2 regions of the Streptomyces sp. YKOK-I1 genome follow, and region 1 is predicted to be linked to the other one. Evidence: riboswitches for the same ligand, from Rfam matches in the RefSeq annotation. Region 1 holds a riboswitch; the other holds the start of a gene.

Region 1 (8,473 bases):
CCTTCGAGTTCACGGCCGCCTTCGCCGAACTCCATCCCGAGCGGGCCGGGAAGAACCCCCGGCGCGGGGGTTCCGCACGCTGACCGCGGGTGCCTCAGCACTCGATGATGTTCACCGCCAGCCCGCCCCGGGCCGTCTCCTTGTACTTCACGCTCATGTCGGCGCCGGTCTCCTTCATGGTCTTGATGACCTTGTCGAGGGACACCTTGTGGGAGCCGTCGCCGCGCATGGCCATCCGGGCGGCGGTGACCGCCTTGACCGCGGCCATGCCGTTGCGCTCGATGCACGGGATCTGGACCAGGCCGCCCACGGGGTCGCAGGTGAGGCCGAGGTTGTGCTCCATGCCGATCTCGGCGGCGTTCTCGACCTGCTCGGGGGAGCCGCCGAGCACCTCGGCGAGGGCGCCGGCCGCCATGGAGCAGGCGGAGCCGACCTCGCCCTGGCAGCCGACCTCGGCGCCGGAGATGGAGGCGTTCTCCTTGAACAGCATGCCGATCGCGCCGGCGGCGAGCAGGAAGCGGACCACACCCTCCTCGTCCGCGCCGGGGACGAAGTTGACGTAGTAGTGCAGGACGGCCGGGATGATGCCCGCCGCGCCGTTGGTCGGGGCGGTGACCACCCGGCCGCCCGCCGCGTTCTCCTCGTTCACCGCCATCGCGTAGAGGGTGATCCACTCCATGGCGTGCGCCAGCGGGTCGCCGTCGGCCCGCAGCTGACGGGCGGTCACGGCGGCCCGGCGGCGGACGCGCAGCCCGCCCGGCAGGATGCCCTCCCGGGACATGCCCCGGGTGACGCACGCCTGCATCACCCGCCAGATGTCGAGGAGCCCCTCGCGGATCTCCTCCTCGGTGCGCCAGGCCCGCTCGTTCTCCAGCATCAGCGCGGAGATCGACAGACCCGTCTCCCGGGTCAGGCGCAGCAGCTCGTCGCCCGTGCGGAAGGGGTACTTCAGGACCGTGTCGTCCAGCTTGATGCGGTCCGCTCCCACCGCCTCCTCGTCGACGACGAAACCGCCGCCCACCGAGTAGTACGTCCTCGTCAGCAGCTCCGCGCCCGAGGCGTCGTACGACCGGATGGTCATGCCGTTGGCGTGGTAGGGCAGCGCCTTGCGGCGGTGCAGGACCAGGTCGTCGTCGAAGGAGAACGGGATCTCGCGCTCGCCGAGCAGCCGCAGCCGGCCCGACTCCTTGATCTGCTCCACCCGCTCGTCGGCGGTCTCCACGTCCACCGTGCGGGGGGAGGCGCCCTCCAGGCCGAGCAGGACCGCCTTGGGGGTGCCGTGGCCGTGGCCGGTGGCGCCGAGCGAGCCGTACAGCTCGCAGCGGACCGAGGCGACGGAGTCCAGCAGGGCGTCGCCGCTCAGGCGTCGCGCGAACATACGGGCCGCACGCATCGGGCCGACCGTGTGGGAGCTGGACGGCCCGATGCCGATCGAGAAGAGGTCGAAGACCGAGATGGCCACGGGGATTCCTTACCGGGAGGGTGGGGGCACACGCCTTCGGGTACCCCCACCAGGGAACTACTTGTTCAGAACGGGGTAAAGCGGGTGCTTGGCGGCGAGGGCCTCGACCCGGGCCTTCAGCGCGGTGGCGTCGTAGGCCGGCTTGAGGGTCTCGGCGATGACGTCGGCGACCTCGGTGAAGTCCTCGGCGGTGAAGCCGCGGGTGGCGAGGGCCGGGGTGCCGATGCGCAGGCCGGAGGTGACCATCGGCGGGCGCGGGTCGTTGGGGACGGCGTTGCGGTTGACCGTGATGCCGACCTCGTGGAGGCGGTCCTCGGCCTGCTGTCCGTCGAGCTCGGAGGCGCGCAGGTCGACCAGGATCAGGTGCACGTCGGTGCCGCCGGAGAGCACGTCGACGCCGGCCTCGCGGGCGTCCGGGGCGGTCAGGCGCTCGGCGAGGATGCGGGCGCCGTCGAGCGTGCGCTGCTGGCGCTCCTTGAACTCCTCGCTCGCGGCGACCTTGAAGGAGACCGCCTTGGCGGCGATCACGTGCTCCAGGGGGCCGCCCTGGAAGCCGGGGAAGACGGAGGAGTTCAGCTTCTTCGCGAACTCCTTCCTCGCCAGGATGATCCCGCCGCGGGGGCCGCCGAGGGTCTTGTGGGTGGTGGAGGTGACCACGTCCGCGTACGGGACGGGGTTGGGGTGCAGTCCGGCGGCGACCAGGCCGGCGAAGTGGGCCATGTCCACCCACAGACGGGCGCCGGCCGCGTCCGCGATCCGGCGGAACTCGGCGAAGTCCAGCTGCCGCGGGTACGCCGACCAGCCCGCGATGATCACCTTCGGGCGGTGCTCCAGGGCCAGCTTCTCCACCTCGGCCATGTCGACCAGCCCGGTCGCGGCGTCGACGTGGTAGGCGACCACGTCGAACTGCTTGCCGGAGAAGTTCAGCCGCATGCCGTGGGTGAGGTGGCCGCCGTGGGCGAGGTCCAGGCCGAGGATGGTGTCGCCGGGCTGGGCCAGCGCGAACAGGGCGGCCTGGTTGGCGGAGGCGCCCGAGTGCGGCTGGACGTTGGCGTACTCGGCGCCGAACAGGTCCTTGATCCGGTCGATCGCGATCTGCTCGGCCACGTCCACGTGCTCGCAGCCGCCGTAGTAGCGGCGGCCCGGGTAGCCCTCGGCGTACTTGTTGGTCAGGACCGAGCCCTGCGCCTCCATGACCGCGAGCGGAGCGAAGTTCTCCGACGCGATCATCTCGAGCGTGGACTGCTGGCGGTGCAGCTCGGCGTCGACCGCGGCCGCGATCTCCGGGTCGAGCTCGTGCAGGGGAGTGTTCAGAACAGTCATCTGGGCAGTCCTAGGAATCTCAGCCGGCGGTGAAGGCGGTGTACTCGTCGGCGGACAGCAGCTCCTCCTGCTCACCCGCGACGCGTACCTTGAACAGCCACCCGCCCTCGAAGGGGGCGGAGTTCACCAGCGACGGGTCGTCGACGACGTCCTGGTTGACCTCGACGATCTCGCCGTCGACCGGCGAGTACAGCTCGCTCACCGACTTGGTCGACTCCAGCTCACCGCAGGACTCGCCCGCGGTGACCGTGGCGCCGGCCTCCGGGAGCTCCACGAAGACGACATCGCCGAGCGCGTTGGCCGCGTGCTCGGTGATGCCCACCGTCGAGACGCCGTCCTCGGCGGCCGACAGCCACTCGTGCTCCTTGCTGTAGCGCAGCTGCTGGGGGTTGCTCATGGCCTGAATTCTCCTGTACGCGAGGGGGTGCTGATGAATGGGAACCGCTCAGGGCCGGTGTGAGCAGCGCGAATGTGCGCAGGTTCACGTGCCCGGCGGGGTCGGTCGCTACTTCTGACGCTTGTAGAACGGCAGGGCCACGACCTCGTACGGCTCGTGGCTGCCCCGGATGTCCACCCCGACGCCCTCGGTGCCCGGCGCGGCGTGCGCGGCGTCGACATAGGCCATCGCGATGGGCTTGCCCAGGGTGGGGGAGGGGGCGCCGGAGGTGACCTCGCCGATCACCTCGCCGCCGGAGACGACCGCGTACCCGGCGCGCGGGATCCGCCGGCCCTCGGCGACCAGGCCGACCAGGACGCGCGGAGGGGCAGACGCCGCCCGCTCGGCGGCCGCCTCCAGGGCCGTACGCCCCACGAAGTCGCCCTTCTTCCCGAACTTCACGACCCGGCCGAGCCCGGCGTCGAAGGGCGTGAGCGACGTGCTCAGCTCATGCCCGTACAGCGGCATGCCCGCCTCCAGGCGCAGGGTGTCCCGGCAGGACAGACCGCAGGGGACCAGTCCGACGCCCGCGCCGGCCTCGGTCAGCGCCTGCCACAGCCCGACCGCGTGCTCCGGCCGTACGAACAGCTCGAAGCCGTCCTCACCGGTGTAGCCGGTGCGCGCGATCAGTGCGGGAACCCCGGCGACGGTGCCGGGCAGGCCCGCGTAGTACTTCAGACCGTCGAGGTCGGCATCGGTGAGCGCCTTCAGGATGCCCGGCGACTCGGGACCCTGGACGGCGATCAGCGCGTACGCGTCCCGGTCGTCGCGCACCTGCGCGTCGAACCCGGCGGACCGCTCCACCAGCGCGTCCAGCACCACCTGGGCGTTGGAGGCGTTGGCGACGACCAGGAACTCGGTCCCGGCGAGCCGGTACACGATCAGGTCGTCCAGGATGCCGCCGTCCTCCCGGCAGATCATGGTGTAGCGGGCGCGGCCGACACCGACGGAGGCGATGTCGCCCACCAGCGCGTGATTCAGCAGCTCGGCGGCCTGCGGCCCGGTCACCGTGATCTCGCCCATGTGCGAGAGGTCGAAGAGCCCGGCCCGGGTCCGCACGGCGGTGTGCTCGTCGCGCTCGGAGCCGTAGCGCAGCGGCATGTCCCAGCCGGCGAAGTCGGTCATGGTCGCGCCGAGCGAACGGTGCAGCGCGTCGAGCGCGGTACGACGGGGTGGGTTACTGCTCATCGGACGGTCGTCTCCCAAGGCATGACGGGCGAGGTCGTTCCTCCCCGTTCCTCCCCATCTGTCATCGGAACCTGAGAGGTTCGCCATGACCCGCGAACGGGGGCACGGCTTGCACCTTGGGTGGGGTCGCCGGAGACGGCGGCCCGCTTTTCAGATGTGCCTCGCCCGCGCGGTAACGGGGCCTGAGAGATTCAAGGGAGGGACTTGCTCCTTCGGCGCCCCGGCGAAAACTGCTGCTGGGGACTCTCCCGCGCGGATTCAAACGGCCGGTATGCAGTTGGCGCGGACATCATTGCACGCCCGCACCCGATCGCGGCAGGCCGCATCTGTAACCGGCTTGTGTCTGTACGCGCACGAAATGAGGAGGCACCGCGCATTACCTTCTCTTTACGCTCGATGGGGAGGAGGGACTTACCCGAACCCCAGGGGAGGACGATCACGGTGGACAGGACCACGGCGAGGACCACGGCATTCGCGACCACCTCGGCACTCACGCTGCCCGCACTGCCCGCACAGCCCCAGGGCCGTGCCCGGGAGGCCTGCGGTCCGCGGACCGTCCCCGTCGTCCGCGATCTGCGCGAGCGCGCCGGCCACAGCCCGCACGGACTGCTCTTCGGCCCCCGCGACCTGGTCGTCGTCACCGGACTCCCCGGCAGCGGCAAGTCCACGCTGATGCGGCGCGCCGTGCAGGGCGCGGCGATCGACTCCCAGGACACCCGCGACCGCTGGGACGCCCGCACCCCCCGCTTCCTGCCCTACGCCCTCTACCGTCCCCTCGTCCGCCTCTCCCACTTCGCCGGACTGCGCCGCGCCCTGCGCGGCGGCGAGGGCGTCGTCGTGCACGACTGCGGCACCCAGACCTGGGTGCGCGACTGGCTGGCCCGGGAGGCCCGCCGCCGGGGCGGCACCCTGCATCTGCTCCTCCTCGACGTCACCCCGGACACCGCGATCGAGGGCCAGCGCGAGCGCGGCCGCGGTGTCTCGCGGTACGCCTTCCTGCGGCACCGCAGGGCCGCCGCCCACCTGGTCCGCGCCGTGGAGAAGGGCAGGCTGCCCGCCGGGGTCGGCTCGGCCGTGCTGCTCGACCGGGACTCGGCGGACGCCCTGAAGCGGATCGGGTTCACCGCATGAGCGTCCCGGACCGTCCGAGGACGGAGGAAAGCCCCCGCGTACCCGCTAGCCTTTCAGCCACCACAGCGGTTCCCAGCAGGCGGTAGGCAGATGGACTTCCCCCCGGCGGACTTCCCGGTCTCCCCGGACTTCCCGGCGCAGGCACACCCCCATCCCCACAGCGGATGGCCCGGCAACGAACTGGAGGAGGTGCTCTCCGTCTCCCTCGGCATGCCCGGCGCCGGCGCACGGATCGTGGAGGTGCTCGGGCGCAGCTTCGTCTGGGTGCCCCTGCCCAACGGCGGCGGCCCGCACAGCGGCCCCCTCGACCTGCCCACGCTGGAGCTGGAGGGCCAGGTCTATGTGCCGGTGTTCAGCTCCGAGGAGCAGTTCCACCAGGCCGCCGGCTCCCACATGTCGTACACGATCGCCCCGGCGGTCGAGTTCGCCCGCGGGCTGCCCCCGCAGGTCGGGCTGCTCGTCAACCCGGACGGCACGGTCGGCGTCCCGCTGCCCCCGTCGGCCGTGGCCGAGCTGTGCCGCAGCGGCCGCACGGTGCTGGACGGACCCGCGAGCGGCGGCCGCGTCCGCCTCTTCGAGCCCGACTGGCAGGAGGACCCGATGGAGTTCCTCGCCGCGGCCGCCGCCGAGTTCGAGGCGACCGGCGTGGTCCGCACGGCCCGCCGCTGCCTCGCCGCCGTCGAGACGGCCGACCCGGTCATGTTCGTGGGCGTCGAACTCTCCCACCTGGACCCCGAGGTCCGCGAACTCCCCCTGGACGCCCTGGGCCGCGCGATGGGCGCGACCCCGGTGAACTGGCCGGTCAACCTGATCCTCCTGGACCTGGCCCAGGACCCGGTGGCCGAGTGGATGCGCGACCGTATACGGCCCTTCTATACGAGGGGCCACTGAGCCAACCTGGAGGGGCGCGGGGCTGCGTCGATATGCGGCTCCGCCGCGGGGCGCGACAGGCCACAGCGCACCCGCACCCGCCCACGCACAACGGCCCCCGGCCCACTGGGCGCTTAAGCTGTGCACAGACGCGGGGAAACAAAGAAGAAGGGGCGGTAAACGGTGAGCGCCAGCGGCATCGCGACCGGACAGGTCGAGCACATGCTGCGCCAGGTCACGCCCGGGCGCTACGACGCCTACGAGGCCCTCCTGCGCGCGCTCGCGACCCCCGCCTCCGGTCAGGTCTGGATGCTCCTGTGGCACGGCCAGGCCGGGTCCCCGGACGCCCAGTACGGAAACATGGAGGTCGACGGCCACGGCTACGCCCCCTGTGTCACCTCCGCCCAGGAACTCTCGGCGAGCGGCTGGAACCGCGGCTACGAGGTGGTGGACGCGGTCGACGTGGCCCGCACCCTCTACCCCGACCACTACGGCCTCTGGCTGAACCCGCACGCGCAGGGCGGCGGCGTCGGCATCCCCTGGCTGGACCTGCGCCGGATCGCCACCGGCCTGGACCGCCAGCCCGCCGGCCCCCTGCGGCTGTCCGAACCCGGCATCGAGATCCCCCAGTTCTACGCCCTGCTCGCGCAGAACGCCCACCGCACCCCGGCGGTCCGCGCGCTGCGCCGCGCCTGGGTGCAGCCGGCGCTGGGCGCCCCCTACCTGGCCATCGGGCTCGACGTGTACGACACCTCGCCGCCGGCCGTGGACGCCGTACGGGCGATGATGCAGCAGTCGATCGGGGCCGTACCGGACGGGCTGCCGGTGTCGACGGTCGCCATGACCGACGAGCACGACCCGGTCGTGATGTGGATGCGGGCCGGTGCGCGCCCGTTCTACGACCGTGAGGCCCACGTTCCCGCCGCCCCGGCGCAGGCTCCCGCGGGCGGTTACGGCTACCCGCCCGCCGGCCGGTACTGAGAATTGGTAAACCCTGTGGACTCCTGAGGGTTGACGGTCGTTGATCTTCGCGCGTAGATGACGGCGATTCAGATGGCTTACGTCTGGTGTGTCCGGATAAGTCGCCGTCCGCCCCCCGTTACCCCGCGTCCGGATAACGGAACCTCCATGGTCGCATCACGTTTACGCATCCTTTCGTCGCCAACTCTGGCTACAGATCGCCAAAGCGTTGAAGACTCCCGGTCCAGGGGACTTCGTCCCTGTGTACGACGGACTGAATGTGCCGCTACAAGCGGCAAGTGCGCGCCGGTCACCGCCGGTTGAGAGGGGTCCCTGCCAGATGACGGCACCATTGCACGAGCCGACCGCGGAAGCGGCCCCGAGCGCGGCTGAAGAAGCGGCGGTCGCCGCCGGCGACGCCAAGGCCGTACAGGGCCGTTCCCTGGGACGGATCGCCTGGGAGCGCCTGAAGCGGGACAAACTCGCCCTGACGGGCGGCATCGTGGTGCTCTTCCTCATCGTGGTCTCCCTGCTCGCCCCGGTCATCACCCACCTGCTCGGGCAGGACCCGAACGAGTATCACGAGAACCTGATCGACCCGCTGTTCGGCACCCCGACCGGTTCTCTCGGCGGCATCAGCGGCGACCATCTGCTGGGCGTCGAGCCGGTCAACGGCCGTGACATCTTCGCGCGCATCCTCTACGGCGCCCGGATCTCGCTCCTCGTCGGCTTCCTGTCCGCGGTCGTCGCCGTCATCCTCGGCACCGTCCTCGGCGTCCTCGCCGGCTTCTTCGGCGGCTGGATCGACTCCCTGATCAGCCGGATCATGGACGGTCTGCTCGCCTTCCCCCAGCTGCTGTTCATCATCGCGCTGGTCTCCGTCATGCCGAGCGACCTGCTGGGCCTGACCGGTTCCAGCGTGCGTGTGTTCGTGATGATCCTGGTCATCGGATTCTTCGGCTGGCCGTACATCGGACGTGTGGTCCGCGGTCAGACGCTCTCCCTGCGCGAGCGCGAGTACGTCGAGGCGGCCCGGTCCCTGGGCGCCGGACGGCTGTACATCCTGTTCAAGGAGCTGCTGCCCAATCTCGTCGCCCCCATCG
Region 2 (8,473 bases), 5.0 Mb from region 1:
AGATCGGCAAGTACCGGCTGGTCTTCTACGCGAGCCAGCAGGGTTACTGACCCTCCCCCGGAGTCCATCCGGGGGGAACCAAGGGAAGGTCCATGCTTCAAACACCGAGGGGCGGTGCCGGACACGGCACCGCCGCCGCGGACGCCGGCCCGATGAGCATCGGCACCGTACTGAACGCGCTGCGGGACGAGTTTCCCGAGGTCACCATCTCCAAGATCCGTTTCCTGGAGGCGGAGGGGCTGATCGAGCCCCAGCGGACCCCCTCGGGGTATCGCAAGTTCAGCGCGCAGGACGTCGAGCGCCTGGGCCACGTGCTGAGGATGCAACGGGACCACTATCTGCCGCTCAAGGTGATCCGGGAGCATCTGGACGCCATGGAGCGGGGTGAGGCCGTGCCGCTGCCCACCGTGGGCCGGCAGCGGGACGGAGAGGGCCTTCCGGAGCCCGTGGAGGGGCCCACGGCGGCCCGGATCGGGCGGGCCGAGCTGCTCGCGGCCGCCGGGATCGACGAGTCGGCGCTGGTGGAGTGGGAGTCCTACGGGCTGCTCGTCCCGCTGGAGAACGGGGTCTACGACGCCGAGGCCGCCACCGTCGCCTCGCTCGTCGCCGAGCTGGGGCGGTTCGGGATCGAGCCCCGGCACCTGCGGGTGATGAAGGCCGCGGCGGACCGTGAGGCGGGGCTGGTGGACCAGGTGGTCGCCCCGCTCAAGCGCCACCGCAACCCGCAGACCAGGGCGCACGCCGAGGCCCGTACGAAGGAGTTGGCGGGGCTCACCATCCGGTTGCACGCGGCGCTCGTGCAGACCGCTCTCGGCATCCGGTTGCCCTGAGCCACCGGTTTCGCCCTGGGCGGATCGGTCACCCGTTCCCGGCCCGACTACCCAAACGTCCCGGGCACGGCCTAGGGTTGCTGTGTGAACGAGCTCGATGTCGTAGGTGTCCGGGTCGAAATGCCCTCCAACCAACCGATCGTGCTGCTGCGTGAAGTGGGAGGCGACCGTTACCTCCCCATCTGGATCGGACCGGGGGAGGCGACGGCGATCGCCTTCGCCCAGCAGGGCATGGCCCCGGCGCGACCGCTGACCCACGATCTGTTCAAGGACGTGCTGGAAGCCGTCGGCCAGGAGCTCACCGAGGTGCGCATCACGGATCTGCGCGAGGGCGTCTTCTACGCGGAGCTGGTGTTCGCCAGCGGAGTCGAGGTGAGCGCGCGCCCGTCCGACGCCATAGCGCTGGCGCTGCGCACCGGGACGCCGATCTTCGGCAGTGACACGGTGCTCGACGACGCGGGCATCGCCATTCCGGACGAGCAGGAGGACGAGGTGGAGAAGTTCCGCGAGTTCCTCGACCAGATCTCGCCCGAGGACTTCGGCACCAGCAACCAGTAGCCGGAGCCGCGGCCTGCGGCTACGAGGAGGGGCGCGGGCCGGCCGGCGGGTCGGCCGCCCTGTTTCCGGCACTTGCCAGCGGCGCGTGTGAGCGTCCTACGGCTCCTTCTCCACGCATTCGGCTAGCCTTTCCCCGCGGCGGGGTGCGGGAAACCACTCGTAGGGTGATTATCACTCGGCGTGGCGAGTGTGGCGATCGTTGACGCACCCCTGGTGACTGCCTACCGTCGAGAAGGCAGGTCAAGGACGGAGGTCGGCGTGAGAAGCAGCGGCGACGGTACGGCTGGGGGTGCCCCCGGACTCGGTGTCGGGGGAAGCGGTCCGTACCCTCCCCCGAGCTCTCGGCTGCGCCCGGGCAGGGGATATCCCCACCAGGGCGGCGCGGCAGAGCACGCGGCTCCGCAGCGACCCGCGGCCGTGCCGAGCAGCGGAGGGGCGGCGTCCATGGCGAGCGAGCAGATCGGCTACCGCGGACCGACGGCCTGCGCGGCCGCCGGCATCACCTACCGGCAACTCGACTACTGGGCCCGCACCGGGCTCGTCGAGCCGAGCGTGCGGCCCGCGTACGGGTCGGGGACGCAGCGGCTGTACAGCTTCCGGGACGTCGTCGTCCTGAAGATCGTCAAGCGGTTCCTCGACACCGGGGTGTCGCTGCAGAACATCCGTACGGCCGTCCAGCATCTGCGTGAGCGCGGCTTCCGGGATCTGGAGCGGATGACGCTGATGAGCGACGGCGCGACGGTCTACGAGTGCAGCTCGCCCGACGAGGTCCACGCACTGCTCCAGGGCGGTCAGGGCATCTTCGGGATCGCCGTCGGCGTGGTCTGGCGGGACGTGGAGGGCGCGCTGTCGCAGCTGCACGGCGAGCGGGTCGACACCGGTGAGACGCTCGTCGGGCCCAACCCGGCGGACGAGCTGGCGCGCCGGCGCAACCGGGCGGTCTGAAGCCCCGCCCCGCCGGGCGGCCGCATTGTCAGTGGCGTGGTGCAGCATCGGAGATGTGAGAAACGCGCCCACGATCCTGCATCTCGACATGGATGCCTTCTACGCCCAGGCGGAGCAGGCATCCAAGCCGAGCCTGCGGGGAAAAGCCGTGATCGTGGGCGGTATCGGGCCGCGCGGGGTGGTGGCCACCGCCTCCTACGAGGCCCGGGCCTTCGGGGTGCACTCGGCGATGCCCACGGCCCAGGCGCGCCGGCTGGCCCCGAACGCCGCCTATCTCGTCCCGCGCTTCGGTTTCTACCGTGGGATCAGCGACCAGGTCATGGGGCTGCTGCGGGAACTGTCGCCGCTCGTGGAGCCGCTGAGCCTCGACGAGGCGTTCGTGGACCTGGAGGCCGGGGGAGCGGCCTGGGACGGCGAATCGGCCCGGCTGGCCGGCATCCGGCTGCGGGCGGAGATCCGGGCCGTCACCGGCCTCACCGGGTCGGTGGGCCTGGCCGCCTCGAAGATGCTCGCGAAGATCGCCTCCGAGCAGGCCAAGCCCGACGGTCTGGTGCTCATCGAGCCCGGTACCGAGCGGGCCCTGCTCGGACCGATGTCGGTGCGGACGCTCCCCGGGGTGGGCCCGGCCACCGGGGACCATCTGCGCCGGGCCGGGATCACCACGGTCGACGAGCTGGCCGAGGCCGGTGAGGACGAGCTCGTGCGCCTCGTGGGCAAGGCGCACGGGCACGGGCTGTACGCGATGGCGCTGGCGCGCGACGACCGGCCCGTCGTCGCGGAGCGGGAGGCCAAGTCGGTGTCGGTCGAGGACACCTACGACGTCGACATCCATGACCGGCTGCGGGTGGAGCTGGAGGTGAAGCGGCTGGCCGAGCGCTGTGTGCGCAGACTGCGGGGCTCCGGTCTGTCCGGGCGGACGATCATGCTGAAGGTGCGGCGCTACGACTTCTCGACGCTCACCCGGTCGGAGACGCTGCGGGGGCCCACGGACGACCTCGCGGTGGTGCGCGAGGCCGCCGGGCGGCTGCTGGACTCCGTCGACACCACGGGCGGGGTGCGGCTGCTCGGGGTCGGTGTCAGCGGTCTGGCGGACTTCACCCAGGAGGACCTGTTCGCCCAGGCCGCGGAGGAGGAGCGGGGGGAAGGGGCCGAGGAGGAGGTTTCCGAGGCGCCCGCAGTGCCGGAGGCCGTGCCGGTCGAGCAGCGGTGGCGTCCCGGATACGACGTGGTCCACGCCGTGCTGGGCCACGGCTGGGTACAGGGGAGCGGCCTGGGCCGGGTCACCGTGCGGTTCGAGACCCCGGAGTCGGAGCCGGGGCGGGTGCGGACCTTCCGGGTGGAGGATCCGGACCTGGCGTCGGCGGAGCCGTTGCCGCTGGTGCGACCGATGGTGCGACGAAGACCGGACGAGAACGGCGAGGGCCGCGAGGGCGGCGAGGTGTATGAGAACGGCGTGGGCCGTGAGGGCGGCGTGGGCCGTGAGGGCGGCGAGGGCCGTGAGGGCGGCGAGGGCGGCGAGGGCCGCGAGAACGGCGTGGGCCGTGAGGGTGGTGAGAAGGGCGGGGGCCGTGAGGACGGCGGGGGTCGTGAGGGTGAGCGTGGTGGTCCATGCCCCGGTCCGCTCAGGGAGCGGGCCGGGGGAGTCGGCGGCACCGGATGACGGATGCCCGGTGTGGCGGTCAGCTCTCGTCCGTGCCCGCCAGTCGGCCGAAGTCGTGGTCCGGCAGGGGCGGAGGAGCGGCGACGTCCAGACCGTAGTGGTGGTAGAGCTGGAGCTCCTGTTCCGGGGAGAGGTGCCGGCCCACGCCGAAGTCGGGCGCGTCCTTGATCAGGGCCCGGTCGAAGGGGATGCGGAGGGTGCCCTCGACCAGTTCGCTGGGCTCCAGGGGGACGAAGGCGTCCCGGGAGAACAGCCCGGTGCGTATCGCGGCCCACTCGGGCACGCCGGTCGCGTCGTCCAGATAGACCTCGTCGACGGTGCCGATCTTGGTGCCGTTGCGGTCGAACGCCTTGCGGCCGATCAGGTTGCGCGGATCGATGTCGGTCTGCACGGGCCCTCCACTTGGTCGCAACTCATCCGTAAGCACTACAAAAGAACACATTGGGACGAGCGGCCACTCGAGCAGTCCTCAAGGACCTCGCTGGTAGTCTGACAACGGCTGCTGACCCCGTGCGGGAGAGTCCTCCGGAGACCTCCGGAGGCGCCGAAGGAGCAACTCCTCCCCGGAATCTCTCAGGCACACGTACCGCGCGGACGAGGTCACTCTGGAAAGCAGGACGGATGTCGACGGCGTCGACGGCCTCCGTCCTCACCGACGGTGAAAGCCGGCTGCCCGGTGGCGGCCGGTGAAGCTCTCAGGTTGAGATGACAGAGGGGGAGGCCGTCCGGGCACCCGCGCCGTGGTGCCCTCGAAGGTCGCGTCAGACCAGGAGGCCTCAGACATGACCGCCGATCGCATTCCGCTCTCCCAGCTCGAACAGGGCGTCCCCTTCGAGCAGCGTCACATCGGGCCGGACCAGGAGGCGCGGGCCAAGATGCTCGCGCACGTCGGCTACGGCTCGCTCGACGAGCTGACCGCCGCCGCGGTCCCGGACGTGATCAAGAACGCCGACGCGCTGGACCTGCCGGACGCGCGCACCGAGGCCGAGGTCCTGGCGGAGCTGCGCTCGCTGGCCGACCGCAACCAGGTCCTCGACTCCATGATCGGCCTCGGGTACTACGGCACCTTCACCCCGCCGGTGATCCTGCGCAACGTCATGGAGAACCCGGCCTGGTACACCGCCTACACGCCCTACCAGCCGGAGATCTCGCAGGGCCGGCTCGAGGCGCTGCTGAACTTCCAGACCATGGTCGCCGACCTCACCGGGCTGCCCACCTCCGGCGCCTCGCTGCTCGACGAGGGCACCGCCGCCGCCGAGGCGATGGCCCTGTCCCGGCGCATGGGGAAGAACAAGAAGGGCCTCTTCCTGGTCGACGCCGATGTGCTGCCGCAGACCCTCGCCGTGCTGCAGACCCGCGCCGAGCCGACGGGGGTGGAGATCGTGGTCGCCGACCTCGGCGAGGGCATCCCCGCCGAGCTCGCCGGACGTGAGATCAACGGCGTGCTGCTGCAGTACCCGGGCGCCTCCGGAGCCGTACGCGACATCAGGGCCGTGATCGACCAGGCGCACGGGCTCGGCGCGCTCGTCACCGTCGCCGCCGATCTGCTCGCGCTGACGCTGCTGAAGTCGCCCGGTGAGCTGGGCGCGGACATCGCGGTCGGGACGACACAGCGGTTCGGTGTGCCGATGGGCTTCGGCGGACCGCACGCCGGATACATGGCGGTGCAGGAGAAGTTCGCCCGCAGCCTGCCCGGACGGCTCGTCGGGGTGTCGGTGGACGCGGACGGGCACCAGGCCTACCGGCTCGCGCTCCAGACGCGTGAGCAGCACATCCGCCGGGAGAAGGCCACCAGCAACATCTGCACCGCCCAGGTGCTGCTCGCGGTCATGGCCGGCATGTACGCCGTCTACCACGGGCCCGACGGGCTGCGGTCGATCGCCGGGCGCACCCACCGCTACGCCGCGATCCTCGCCGCGGGCCTCACGGCCGGCGGGATCGAGGTCGTGCACGGCTCCTACTTCGACACGCTGACGGTGCGGGTGCCCGCCAGGGCCGGCGAGATCGTCGCCGACGCCCGCGGACGCGGGGTCAACCTGCACCTCGTCGACGCGGACCACGTCTCGATCGCGTGCGACGAGACCACGGCGCGGGCCCAGCTGGCCGCCGTATGGGCCGCGTTCGGCGTGGACGGGGACGTGGAGGCGCTCGACGCGGCCGCCGGGGACGCGCTGCCCGAGGGGCTGCTGCGCTCCGACGCGATCCTCACCCACCCCGTGTTCCACCAGCACCGCTCCGAGACCGCGATGCTGCGCTATCTGCGCCGGCTCGCCGACCGGGACTACGCGCTCGACCGGGGCATGATCCCGCTGGGCTCGTGCACCATGAAGCTCAACGCGACCACCGAGATGGAGCCGGTCACCTGGCCCGAGTTCGGGCAGCTGCACCCCTTCGCGCCCGCCGAGCAGGCTCAGGGCTACCTCACGCTCATCCAGGAGCTGGAGGAGCGGCTCGCCGAGGTCACCGGGTACGACAAGGTGTCGCTCCAGCCCAACGCCGGGTCGCAGGGCGAGCTGGCGGGGCTGCTGGCCGTGCGCGGCTACCACCGGGCCAACGGGGACGAGCAGCGGACCGTGTGTCTGATCCCATCCTCCGCGCACGGCACCAACGCGGCGAGCGCCGTGATGGCCGGGATGAAGGTCGTCGTCGTGAAGACCGCCGAGGACGGCGAGATCGACGTCGAGGACCTGCGGGCCAAGATCGAACTGCACCGCGACGAGCTGGCCGTGCTGATGATCACGTACCCGTCGACGCACGGTGTGTTCGAGGAGCACGTCGCCGACATCTGCGCGCAGGTCCATGAGGCGGGCGGACAGGTCTACGTCGACGGCGCCAACCTCAACGCGCTCGTCGGGCTGGCCAAGCCGGGCCACTTCGGCGGTGACGTCTCGCACCTGAACCTGCACAAGACCTTCTGCATCCCGCACGGCGGCGGCGGTCCCGGCGTCGGCCCCGTGGCCGTACGCGCGCACCTCGCGCCGTATCTGCCGAACCACCCGCTGCAGCCCGCCGCCGGGCCCGCGACGGGTGTGGGGCCGATCTCGGCCGCGCCCTGGGGCTCCGCGGGGATCCTGCCGATCTCGTGGGCGTACGTGCGGCTCATGGGTGGCGAGGGGCTCAAGCGGGCCACCCAGGTGGCGGTGCTCAGCGCCAACTACATCGCCAAGCGGCTGGAGCCGCACTACCCGGTGCTGTACACCGGTCCGGGCGGACTGGTCGCGCACGAGTGCATCATCGACCTGCGGCCGCTGACCAAGGCGACCGGGGTGAGCGTGGACGACGTGGCGAAGCGGCTGATCGACTACGGCTTCCACGCGCCGACCATGTCGTTCCCGGTGGCGGGGACGCTGATGATCGAGCCGACCGAGTCCGAGGACATCATCGAGCTGGACCGGTTCTGCGAGGCGATGATCGCCATCCGTGCGGAGATCGAGAAGGTGGGCGCGGGGGAGTGGCCGGCGGAGGACAACCCGCTGCGCCAGGCGCCGCACACCGCCGGCGCGCTCGGCGGGGAGTGGGAGCACGCGTACACGCGTGAGGAGGCCGTCTTCCCGGCCGGGGTGTCCGTCGCCGACAAGTACTGGCCGCCGGTGCGCCGGATCGACCAGGCCTTCGGCGACCGGAACCTGGTCTGCTCGTGCCCGCCGCTGGACGCGTACGAGGACTGATCGGGCAGGAGGCGCAGGGCCCGTCCGGGTGTCGGACGGGCCCTCGCCCGTGCTCAGGCCGTCGCCAGGGACACCTCGGTCGCCTTGATCAGCACGATGACGTCGGAGCCCACGAAGAGCCCGAGGTCGGTCGCCGCGTCCTTGGTGATCGCCGCCGTGAGCTCACCGCCGGCCACGGAGACCTTGACGACGGCCATGACCGTGCCGGTCGACAGGCCGGTGATGGCGCCGGGGACCTGGTTGCGGATCGAGAGGCCCTCGACCTGGTGGGTGGCCAGGGAGACCTCCGTCGACTTCACCAGGGCGTGGACGGCGGTGCCGGGGGTGAGGCCGAGGTCCTGCACGGCCTCCAGGGTGATGGCCGCCGTGAGGTCCTGTCCGCCGTCGAGGCGGACCTGGACCGTGGCCATGACCTCGCCGGGGTGGACGGCGGTGACGGTGCCGGGGAGCTGATTGCGGATGCTCAGGGTCATGGGCACCCACGGTACGGCTCCGCGTCGCTCATGCCGGGTATGCATGGGTCTGTGCCGCCTTGACTGTCGCCCAGACCGCCGCGCCGGGGTGGAGATCCAGCTCGGCCGCGGCGACCGTCGTGAGGTCGGCGGCGAGCGGGAGTTCGCCCGTGAGGGCGGCCCGGATCTGGTCGCCGTGGGTCTCGAGGCCCGCGACTTCGCAGCGCCAGAGGTTGCGGGCGCTGGAGCCGGTGGGGCGGTCGCGGTGGAGGGTGACCGCGCTCGGCGCGAACGCGACGAACACCGGCCCGGAGAGGATCTCGGTCGTGGTGAGGGCCGGACCGGTGTCCAGGCGCACCA

What was found. Region 1 has a riboswitch for glycine ahead of gcvT (glycine cleavage system aminomethyltransferase GcvT). Riboswitches for the same ligand answer to the same signal wherever they lie in the genome.
Region 2: linked by a shared signal. The riboswitch ahead of gcvP (aminomethyl-transferring glycine dehydrogenase) and the one ahead of gcvT (glycine cleavage system aminomethyltransferase GcvT) in region 1 are both predicted to bind glycine.

What each region holds. Positions count from the first base shown of each region.
Region 1 covers NZ_BAAGDR010000001.1:7,037,887-7,046,359, forward strand. Annotated here, with positions in the region: gene ACYQ8Q_RS31480 (hypothetical protein) at 1-83, shown strand, start outside; gene ACYQ8Q_RS31485 (L-serine ammonia-lyase) at 95-1,462, opposite strand; gene glyA (serine hydroxymethyltransferase) at 1,520-2,785, opposite strand; gene gcvH (glycine cleavage system protein GcvH) at 2,805-3,182, opposite strand; gene gcvT (glycine cleavage system aminomethyltransferase GcvT) at 3,291-4,409, opposite strand; glycine riboswitch at 4,458-4,569, opposite strand; glycine riboswitch at 4,570-4,670, opposite strand; gene ACYQ8Q_RS31505 (AAA family ATPase) at 4,806-5,540, shown strand; gene ACYQ8Q_RS31510 (enhanced serine sensitivity protein SseB) at 5,631-6,431, shown strand; gene ACYQ8Q_RS31515 (enhanced serine sensitivity protein SseB C-terminal domain-containing protein) at 6,594-7,391, shown strand; gene ACYQ8Q_RS31520 (ABC transporter permease) at 7,711-8,473, shown strand, end outside.
Region 2 covers NZ_BAAGDR010000001.1:2,058,168-2,066,640, reverse strand. Annotated here, with positions in the region: gene ACYQ8Q_RS08660 (FHA domain-containing protein) at 1-50, shown strand, start outside; gene ftsR (transcriptional regulator FtsR) at 93-830, shown strand; gene ACYQ8Q_RS08650 (bifunctional nuclease family protein) at 915-1,388, shown strand; gene ACYQ8Q_RS08645 (MerR family transcriptional regulator) at 1,647-2,333, shown strand; gene ACYQ8Q_RS08640 (DNA polymerase IV) at 2,389-3,993, shown strand; gene ACYQ8Q_RS08635 (PRC-barrel domain-containing protein) at 4,013-4,384, opposite strand; glycine riboswitch at 4,497-4,592, shown strand; gene gcvP (aminomethyl-transferring glycine dehydrogenase) at 4,776-7,661, shown strand; gene ACYQ8Q_RS08625 (TOBE domain-containing protein) at 7,715-8,134, opposite strand; gene ACYQ8Q_RS08620 (ABC transporter ATP-binding protein) at 8,163-8,473, opposite strand, start outside.